Regions from separate parts of the Microbacterium sp. NPDC060117 genome, predicted to be linked through region 1. Evidence: predicted binding sites of a transcription regulator. Region 1 holds the regulator's gene; the other holds the start of a gene.

Region 1 (4,311 bases):
TGCGCCCGCCCTCGATCGCTTCGGTGACCATCATCTCTCCCCGTCGTTCGTAGCTGGTGGGCGCGGACTGCGCGGTCGGGGACGGCCGCGCAGCGGTCCCCGACCGCGCCGCACTCACTTCTTGGGAGCCTTGCTGGGCAGATCCTGCGACTGGATGACCTTCTGGATCGCGGCGTTCGCCGTGTTGATCGCGTCATCCGGCGAGGCCGCGCCCTTCATCACCGACTCCATGGCGGTGCCGACGGCGAGCGAGACGTCCCACGGGTAGGTCGGCTCGGGGATCGCGTCCGGGGCGATGTCGTTCGTGATCACGGTCGACCAGGGCGCCTTGGCCGCGGCCTCGTCCTTCGCGACGGCGTCCTGCACGGTCTTGCGCACGGGGACCTTCGTGAACTGCGTGTTCACGAAGAAGGGCACGAGGTTCTGCGGGTCGCCTGCCAGGGACCACTCGAGGAACTTCCCGGCCGCGTCGGCGTGCTTGCTCTTCGCGTCGATGACCCACTTGAAGTTGCCGAGCGTGGTCGCGGTGCGGCCGTCGGCGCTCGAGGCGTTCGGGAAGGCGCCGATCCCGGTCTTGGTGAGCAGATCGGGATAGTCGGATCCGATCTCGGACATCATCCACGAGCCGGAGACCTTGAAGGCGACCTTCTTCTGCCCGAAGTCCTTGCCCTCCACGTAGGCGGCGAGGGCCTGCTTGGGCATGTACCCCTTGTCCCACAGCTCCTTGTACTTGGACATCAGGTCACGGTATGCGGCGTTGTCGATGTCCGGCTTGGACCAGTCGTCGGTGAGCGCGGTGTGCCCGGCGAAGTTGTACTGCTGGCCGACGGTCGACCAGGCGAAGGTGATCGCGTCGGACGCCGGCGAGATGCAGTACTGCCCCTGCGCGAGCGTCGGCTGGATCTTGGCGCAGTCGGCGAGCAGGTCGTCCCAGGTCGCCGGTGCCTTGTCGGTGTCGACGCCGGCCTTGGAGAGCATGTCCTTGTTCCAGAACAGCACTGTCTGCGCCTCCTGCAGAAGCGGATACGCGTAATAGGTGCCGCCGATCTCGGACACCGACTTGGCGGAGTCGATGATCTCGCCGAGCTTGGACTTGTCGACGACCTTGCCGAGGTCGTACAGCTGCCCGGCGTTCACGGCGTCCTGGATGCTGCCGGAGTGGGTGTAGATGTCGGGTGCCTTGCCCGCGGCCTGCGCGGCCTTCATCTTCTGGTCCCAGGCGTCGGCGGGGATCTCGGTGTCCTTCACGACGATCTTGTCCTGGGAGGCGTTGAACTTCTTGACGATGTCCTTGTACCAGGCGTTCTCGGGCGGCGTGAAGGTGCGGTGCCAGAACTCGATGGTGGTCTTGCCGGAGGAGTCGCCTCCGTCGCCTGCGGCCTGGCCCGGAGTGCTCGAGCCGCAGCCCGCGAGCAGTCCTACCGCCGTGATGCCGCCGAGAGCGGCCATCACCACCCGGCGCGTGCGCTGTGTGTCCGTCTTCATGGGTTCCTCCTCGGGAACACGACTTCCTCGTCGAATCGGTGCTGGGTCCGGCACAGGGGTCCGGGTCCGCGGTCGCGCTGAGTCGGCATCGACCGGGCTGCACTCAGAGTAGGCGAAATCGATTTCAGACACAAGACGCTCTTCGTCGATTCCCGCGATTCCGCGCGGTCGGGTGACGATTTCGCATCCTGCGGAACTCCGGGTGGAGCTTCCCGCTGCGCAACGCGCCCTCCAGGGTCGGCGCAGGGGAAATCGATTTCACCGCCTCGTTCCCCTCTCGCAGACGTGACGAACCCCTCAGATGAACACCCGAGAAGGAGTCTGCATGAACCCGCCGCCTGCCGCAGCGCCCTCCCCCGCCGCACCTTCCGGGCGATGGATCCGCCCGGCCGGAGCAGCATCGACGGGTGCGCGATCTCCGCGCTCAGCCGTCGGCGTCGGCGTCGCCGGACTCGGCGAAGCGCAGCATGTTGCCGAACGGGTCGGGCACGACCATCGTCGCGCCGCCCGGGGCATCGTCTTCGATTCCGGGGAAGGGCGCCTCGCCGGCGCTGCGCTCGAAGAACTCGGCACGGAAGCCGACGACGTCTCGCATCGGGATCCACACGGCGGTCCCGGGTGTTCCGTCGCCGTAATGCTCGCTGAGATGGATCCGGCAGTCGCCGCGGCGGATCCCCAGATACAGCGGAAGGCCCTCTGCGAACCGGTGCTCGAACTCGACCTCGAACCCGAGCCGGTCCAGGTAGAAGCGCCTCGCGAGCGCGACGTCGAAGATGCGCAGGACGGGGACGGCGGCGCCGAGGGAGCTCATGACCAGACCCTACGCCGTGCTGCCCGGTCAGCGCCGTGATGCGGCGTCAGCGCCGGCTGTCGTCCGGATCGTCGGCGACGTCGTCGCCGTGCTCCGGGGCGCTCCCCCACGGTCGCCACAGCACGACCTCGGTGGGGCGGCGGATCCGGCGTCCGGACGGGACGGCCATGACGGATCCGGTCGTGCCGGCGGCGAACACGCGGACGCCGGGGCGGTTCGCCCGCTCCTCACGCAGGTCGTGCTCGAGCTCGCCCACGCGGCGCCGCAGGGTGCGCACCTCGTCCTCGAGGTCGAGCAGGCGCGCGATCGCGGGCAGGCTCATCCCTTCGCCGGACAGCTGGGCGACCTCGCGCAGCTGCTCGATGTTGCGCATCGAGTAGCGACGGGATCCGCCCCTGGTACGGCCGGGGACGACCAGGCCGATCCGGTCGTACTGCCGCAGCGTCTGCGGGTGCATGCCGGCGAGCTCAGCGGCGACGGCGATCGCGAAGATCGGGGTCTCGGCGTTCATGCGCTCATCGGGCATAGCCCACCTCCCGCACGAACGGGGTCGTCGAGCGAGCGCGCCTTCCCCGGGGTCGTTGAGCGAGCCCCGAGCGCAGCGAGGAGCGAGACGAAACGCGGTCTCTTGCGAGAGCACCGCGTTTCGTCACGGTCCCGGAGCGAAGCGCCGCCCATCGCGCCCACCATCACGCCCGCGCCTTCGCCAGCAGCTCGGCGCGCGGGTTCTCGGCCGGCTCGGCCGCGCGGAAGCGCTCCAGCGCCTCACGTGCGGCCTCGTCGAGGTGGGACGGCACGGCGACCTGAACCTCGGCGAGCAGGTCGCCGGTGGCCTTCGACGTGGTGACACCCCGGCCCTTGACCCGCAGGACCCGACCGGACGGCGTGCCCGGCGCGACCTTGAGCTTGACCGGATCCCCGCCGAGGGTCGGCACCTCGATGGTGGCGCCCAGCGCCGCCTCGGTGAACGTGACCGGCACGGTGACCCGCAGGTTCAGGCCGTCACGGGTGAACACGGGGTGCGGCTTCACGGCCACCTGGACCACGATGTCGCCGTTCTCCCCGCCGTCGGGCGAAGGCCGCCCACGACCGCGCAGACGGATCTTCTGCCCGTCCTTCACGCCCGCGGGGATCTTCACCTTGAGCGGACGCCCGTCCTCGCCCTGCAGCGTGACGGTCTCGCCCTTCACCGCGGTCGCGAACGACAGCGTGGTGCGGGCCGTGACGTCGGCGCCCTTCTGCGGGCCGCCATAGCCCCGGAACCCGCCGGACGACTGCCCGAACCGACCGGATCCGAACCCTCCACCGCCCTGGTTGAACATGGCGAAGATGTCGTCGAAGTCGGCGGACTGCCCGCCACGGCCCCGGTTGAACGCGCTGAACACGTCGTCGAAGCCGCCGTTGCCGGCGCTGCCCGGAGCCGTGAAGCGCGCGCCGCCGGCGCCCATCGCGCGGATCTGGTCGTACTCCGCGCGCTGCTCGGCGTCGGAGAGCACCGAGTACGCCTCGCTGATCTCCTTGAACTTCGCCTCCGCCGCGGCGTCGCCGGGGTTGGAGTCCGGGTGGTACTTGCGCGCGAGCTTGCGGTAGGTCTTCTTCATGTCCGCCTCGGACACGTCCTTGGAGACGCCGAGGGTCTTGTAGAAGTCCTTGTCGAACCAGTCCTGGCTAGCCATCGACCACCCCCTACTCAGCGGGGACGGCGACGACGACCTTGGCGGGACGCAGCTCGACATCGCCCAGGCGGTAGCCCACCTCGACGACCTCGAGCACGACGGCCTTCGCCACGCCCGGGGTGGGCTGCTGGAAGATCGCCTCGTGCTGCTGCGGGTCGAACTCGTCGCCCTTCTCGCCGTAGGAGACCACGCCGAGGCGTTCCACGACGGAGCGCACCTTGTCGGCGATCGCGGCGAAGGGGGTGCCCTCCTCCAGATCGCCGTGCTGAGCGGCGCGGTCGAGATCGTCGAGCACGGGGAGCAGGCCCTTCGCGGCCTCGCCCTTCGCGCGCTGGATCT
Region 2 (4,311 bases), on a different contig from region 1:
CATCACGATCACGGTGTTGCGGAAGTCGACCGTGCGGCCCTGACCATCGGTCAGGCGGCCGTCGTCGAGCACCTGCAGCAGCAGGTTGAACACGTCGGGGTGCGCCTTCTCGATCTCGTCGAACAACACGATCGCGTAAGGGTTGCGCCGCACGCGTTCGGTGAGCTGGCCGGCCTCGTCGTAGCCGACGTATCCCGGAGGGGCGCCGACGAGCCGCGACACCGTGTGCCGTTCGCCGAACTCGCTCATGTCGAAGCGGATCACGGCGGTCTCGTCGTCGAACAGGCGATCGGCGAGGGCCTTGGCGAGTTCGGTCTTGCCCACGCCGGTGGGACCGAGGAACAGGAAGGATCCGACGGGTCGACGGGCGTCGCCCATGCCGGTGCGGCTGCGGCGCACGGCCCGTGCCACGGCGGCGACCGCGTCGTCCTGCCCGATCACCCGGGCGTGCAGGTCGGACTCGAGGTCGGCCAGGCGCTCGCGCTCGCTCTCGGACACCCGGCTGACCGGGATGCCCGTGGCGCGCGCGATCACCGCGGCGATCTCGCCCTCCCCCACGACCGCCGACTCGACATCCGCCCGGCGGGCGGTGCTGCCGGCGTCGTCGATCCGGGCCTGCACGGCGGCGATCTCGTCGCGGATCCGCGAGGCCTCCTCGTAGTGCTCGGCGCCGACCGCGGCGTTCTTGCGTGCCTCGAGGTCGGCCAGCTCGGCGAACAGGGCCGCGACGTCGGTCACGACGCCGAGGCGCAGCCGCAGTCGGGCGCCGGCCTGATCGATGAGATCGATCGCCTTGTCGGGCAGCACCCGATCGGGCAGATACCGCGCGCTCAGCTCGACGGCGGCTCGGATCGCGTCGTCCGTGTACTCGACGGCGTGATGCTGTTCGTAGGCTGGCTTGAGCCCTTCCAGGATGCGCACGGCGTCCTCGATCGAGGGCTCGGCGACCTTCACGGGCTGGAAGCGACGCTCGAGGGCCGGATCCTTCTCGATCCGGCGGTACTCGGAGAGCGTGGTCGCCCCGACCAGGTGCAGGTCGCCCCGCGCGAGGCGCGGCTTCAGGATGTTGCCCGCGTCCATGCCGCCGCCCTCGCCGGATCCGCCCGCGCCGACGACGGTGTGCACCTCGTCGATGAAGACGATGATCTCGCCCTTGTGTGCCGCGATCTCGTCCATCGTCTGGGTCAGACGCTCCTCGAAGTCGCCCCGGTAGCGGGTGCCGGCGAGCATCGCCGGCAGGTCGAGCGCCACGACACGGCGTTCGGCGAGCTGCGCGGGCACGGCGCCGTCGACGATCGCGCGGGCGAGACCTTCGACGATCGCGGTCTTGCCGACGCCGGCCTCGCCGATCAGCACCGGGTTGTTCTTGGTGCGACGGCTGAGGATCTCGATCGTCTGCTCGATCTCGGAGGCCCGGCCGATCACCGGATCCAGCTCGCCCGCACGCGCACGTGCGGTGAGGTCGAGGCCGAACCGGTCGAGCATCGGCGTCTCCGATGCGGGCTGCGCGGCCGCCCCGTCCTGGTCGGGCGCCGCACCTGCGGGCAGGGGCTCGCGCAGACCCTGGGTCAAGGCCTCGGCGGTGACGCCGGCGCGGGCGAGGATCTGGCCCGCGGGGGCGTCCTGTCCGAGCACGAGCGCGAAGAACACGTGCTCCGGCTCGATGTAGGTCGCACCGGACGAGCGCGCCACCTGGTAGGCGTGGAACAGCGCGCGGCTGGCGCTCGGGGTGATGGTCGCGGCGTCGATGTCCGAGGCGTCACCGGGTGCGGGGAGGCGGGTGTCGACGGCGTCGACGATGGCCTGCGGCGTCACGCCGATGTTGCGGATCGCCTGGTCGACGGCGTCGTCCTCGACGATCGTGCGGAGGACGTGGAGGGCGTCGAGCTCGGTCTGGCCGCGCTCGAGCGCGAACCGGCCGGCGCGCTGCAGGATGCGCTGAGTGCGCACGGTGAGGAACCGGCTGAGGTCGATGGACCGGGTCTGCCGGGCCTGCTCACCGGCGAGGTAGCGGGCGAGGAACTCGTCGAACGAGCCCGAACCCGCGTCGGTGAAATCGTTGGGCATTTCGCTTCCTCTCAAACTTGAGCGTTGTGCTGTCAAGTTCAACGCGAGTCCCTCTCGGGTATTCCCGACTCCGCTTCCCGACTGTTCCGGAGCGTTGCATCGCGACTCGGCGGCGCCGCTCCCCTCCCCTAGAATCCAGGGATGGCCTCGCTTCTGTATGTCGGCGTGCGCCCTGAGCTGGATGCGGCGACGGCGGAGCGCGCGTCGTTCCGTGTCGCCCTCGGCGTCGATGCCGACGGGCTCGACCGCATCGACCTCACCACCACGGCCCTGCCCGACGACGTGTTCGACCGCTACGCAGGCTTCGTGATCGGCGGCTCGCCGTTCAACGTCACCGACGTCCGCAAGTCCGAGACGCAGCGACGGGTCGAGTCGGATCTGGAGCGGATCGCGGAGCGGGCGATCGACGGCACCACCACCGCGTTCTTCACCTGTTTCGGGATCGGCGTGATCACGCGCCTCCTCGGCGGCGAGGTCGGCATGGACAGCCCCGAGGAGGCGACCGCGGCCGAGATCCGCACCACGGCCGATGCCGTCGCGGATCCGCTCTTCGGCCCCGCCGGGCCCGTGTTCCACGCCTTCACCGCGCACAAGGAGAGCGCGGTGACCGTGCCGCCCGGGGCCGTGCTGCTCGCCGGCAACGACACCTGCCCGGTGCAGGCGTACCGCGTCGGGGTCGATCTGTACGCGACGCAGTTCCATCCCGAGCCCTCGCCGCGGGACTTCGCCGATCGGATGGTCTTCTACCGCACCACGGGGTACTTCGACCCGGACGCCTTCCACACCGTGCAGGAGGCGGTGCTCGAATCCGTGGTCACCGAGCCGGCGCGGATCCTCCACCGCTTCGGCGAGCGCGCCCTCGCCCGCTGAGGCAGGGCCTCGAGCGAGCGCCCGAGGCGGGCGCTTCGCTCAGTCGCCGAGCCCCTGCCGCAGCAGCGCGATCCGCTCCTCCAGATATCCGCTGAGCGGCGTGAACCCGCCCGCCGCGGACCACCGCACGGACGGCACGCCGTCGATCAGCGCGAGGGGGCCCGACGAGCCGCCGGCCGACACGGTCGCGACGTCGATCGACGTCCATCCCACATGCACGGTCTCACCGTCGCCGAAGCCGCCGCGGGAGGCCTCGGCACGTCTCTCGGCCCTGGCCCGCGCCGACTCCGCGGCATACCCTCGGCGCACCGGCGCCGCGGCGCGCAGCACCTCGGCCGTGGCGTACACCGCGTCGTCGTCGATGAGCAGCACGCCGACGTGCCAGGCGGATCCGGCGCGCACGATGCGCGGCGCCCGCCATCGCGGGGTCTTCTCACGCCCGAGCGCCTCCCGCGGCACGCCGGAGAGAGCCGTGCGCGCACGATCCAGGAGCGCGCCGAGCGGGTCACCGGGTTCCGACGAGGTCACGGCTCAAGGCTATGCCCGCGCGAAGACCGCCGCCCGGCATCACGCGCGTCCGCGGATGTGATCGATATCATGCACGTGTGCCGGGCGACTCCCGTGCGCCCGCCGACGATCGGAACCCATGACCACCGCCATGACACCGGATCCTCGCCGCATCCCGGGGATGGCGGATGTCGCGCGCCTGGCGGGAGTCTCCGCACAGACCGTCTCCCGCACGCTGAGCGGCAACCCGAGCGTGCAGCCGGAGACCAGGGCGAAGGTGCTCGCCGCGGTCGAACAGCTCGGCTACCGCCGCAACAACGCCGCCCGCGCCCTGTCGTCCGGGCGGAGCAGGGCGATCGGCGTCGTGTCGCTGCGCACGGGCTTCTACTCGCGTACGGCGGTGGCCGTCGGCATCGAGACCACCGCATCCGAAGCCGGCTACATCGTGAACTCCGTGACGACGCCCTCCCTGGACGCGGGCGAGATCGAGCAGGCGATGTCGCGCCTCGCCGACCAGGGCGTCGAGGGGATCGTGCTCGCGGTCCCGCTGATCTCGACGACACGCGCGATCGACGAGCTGACGCGGACAGTGCCGACCATCACGATCGACGGATCGCGCACGGCGTCGACCCAGGTGGTCGCGGTCGATCAGCGCGAGGTGGGCCGGATCGCGACCCGTCACCTGCTGGACCTCGGCCACGAGACCGTGTGGCATGTGGCGGGACCCCCGCAGTGGCTCGACGCCTCGAGCCGCACCCAGGGCTGGCGCGAGGCTCTCGCCGACGCCGGCCGAGAGGCGCCGCCCGAGATCGTCGCGGATTGGTCCCCCGAGTCGGGCCACCGCGCCGGCCGGATCCTGGCGCGCAT

What was found. The regulator HspR, encoded in region 1, represses chaperone genes until heat shock. The targets are predictions, from matches to a motif close to AAGTTGAGTCNNNNNGACTCAACTT.
Region 2: a site for HspR is predicted at 2,082-2,106, ahead of ACFWCK_RS02855 (ATP-dependent Clp protease ATP-binding subunit). Genes of this name have one in related genera too.

The regions. Positions count from the first base shown of each region.
Region 1 is NZ_JBHWXR010000003.1:466,494-470,804, forward strand. Features, by position in the region: gene ACFWCK_RS13870 (carbohydrate ABC transporter permease) at 1-31, opposite strand, end outside; gene ACFWCK_RS13875 (ABC transporter substrate-binding protein) at 115-1,485, opposite strand; gene ACFWCK_RS13880 (glyoxalase superfamily protein) at 1,910-2,296, opposite strand; gene ACFWCK_RS13885 (heat shock protein transcriptional repressor HspR) at 2,343-2,822, opposite strand; gene ACFWCK_RS13890 (DnaJ C-terminal domain-containing protein) at 2,986-3,972, opposite strand; gene ACFWCK_RS13895 (nucleotide exchange factor GrpE) at 3,983-4,311, opposite strand, start outside.
Region 2 is NZ_JBHWXR010000001.1:641,093-645,403, forward strand. Features, by position in the region: gene ACFWCK_RS02855 (ATP-dependent Clp protease ATP-binding subunit) at 1-2,067, opposite strand, end outside; gene ACFWCK_RS02860 (GMP synthase) at 2,209-2,937, shown strand; gene ACFWCK_RS02865 (glutaminase) at 2,977-3,465, opposite strand; gene ACFWCK_RS02870 (LacI family DNA-binding transcriptional regulator) at 3,584-4,311, shown strand, end outside.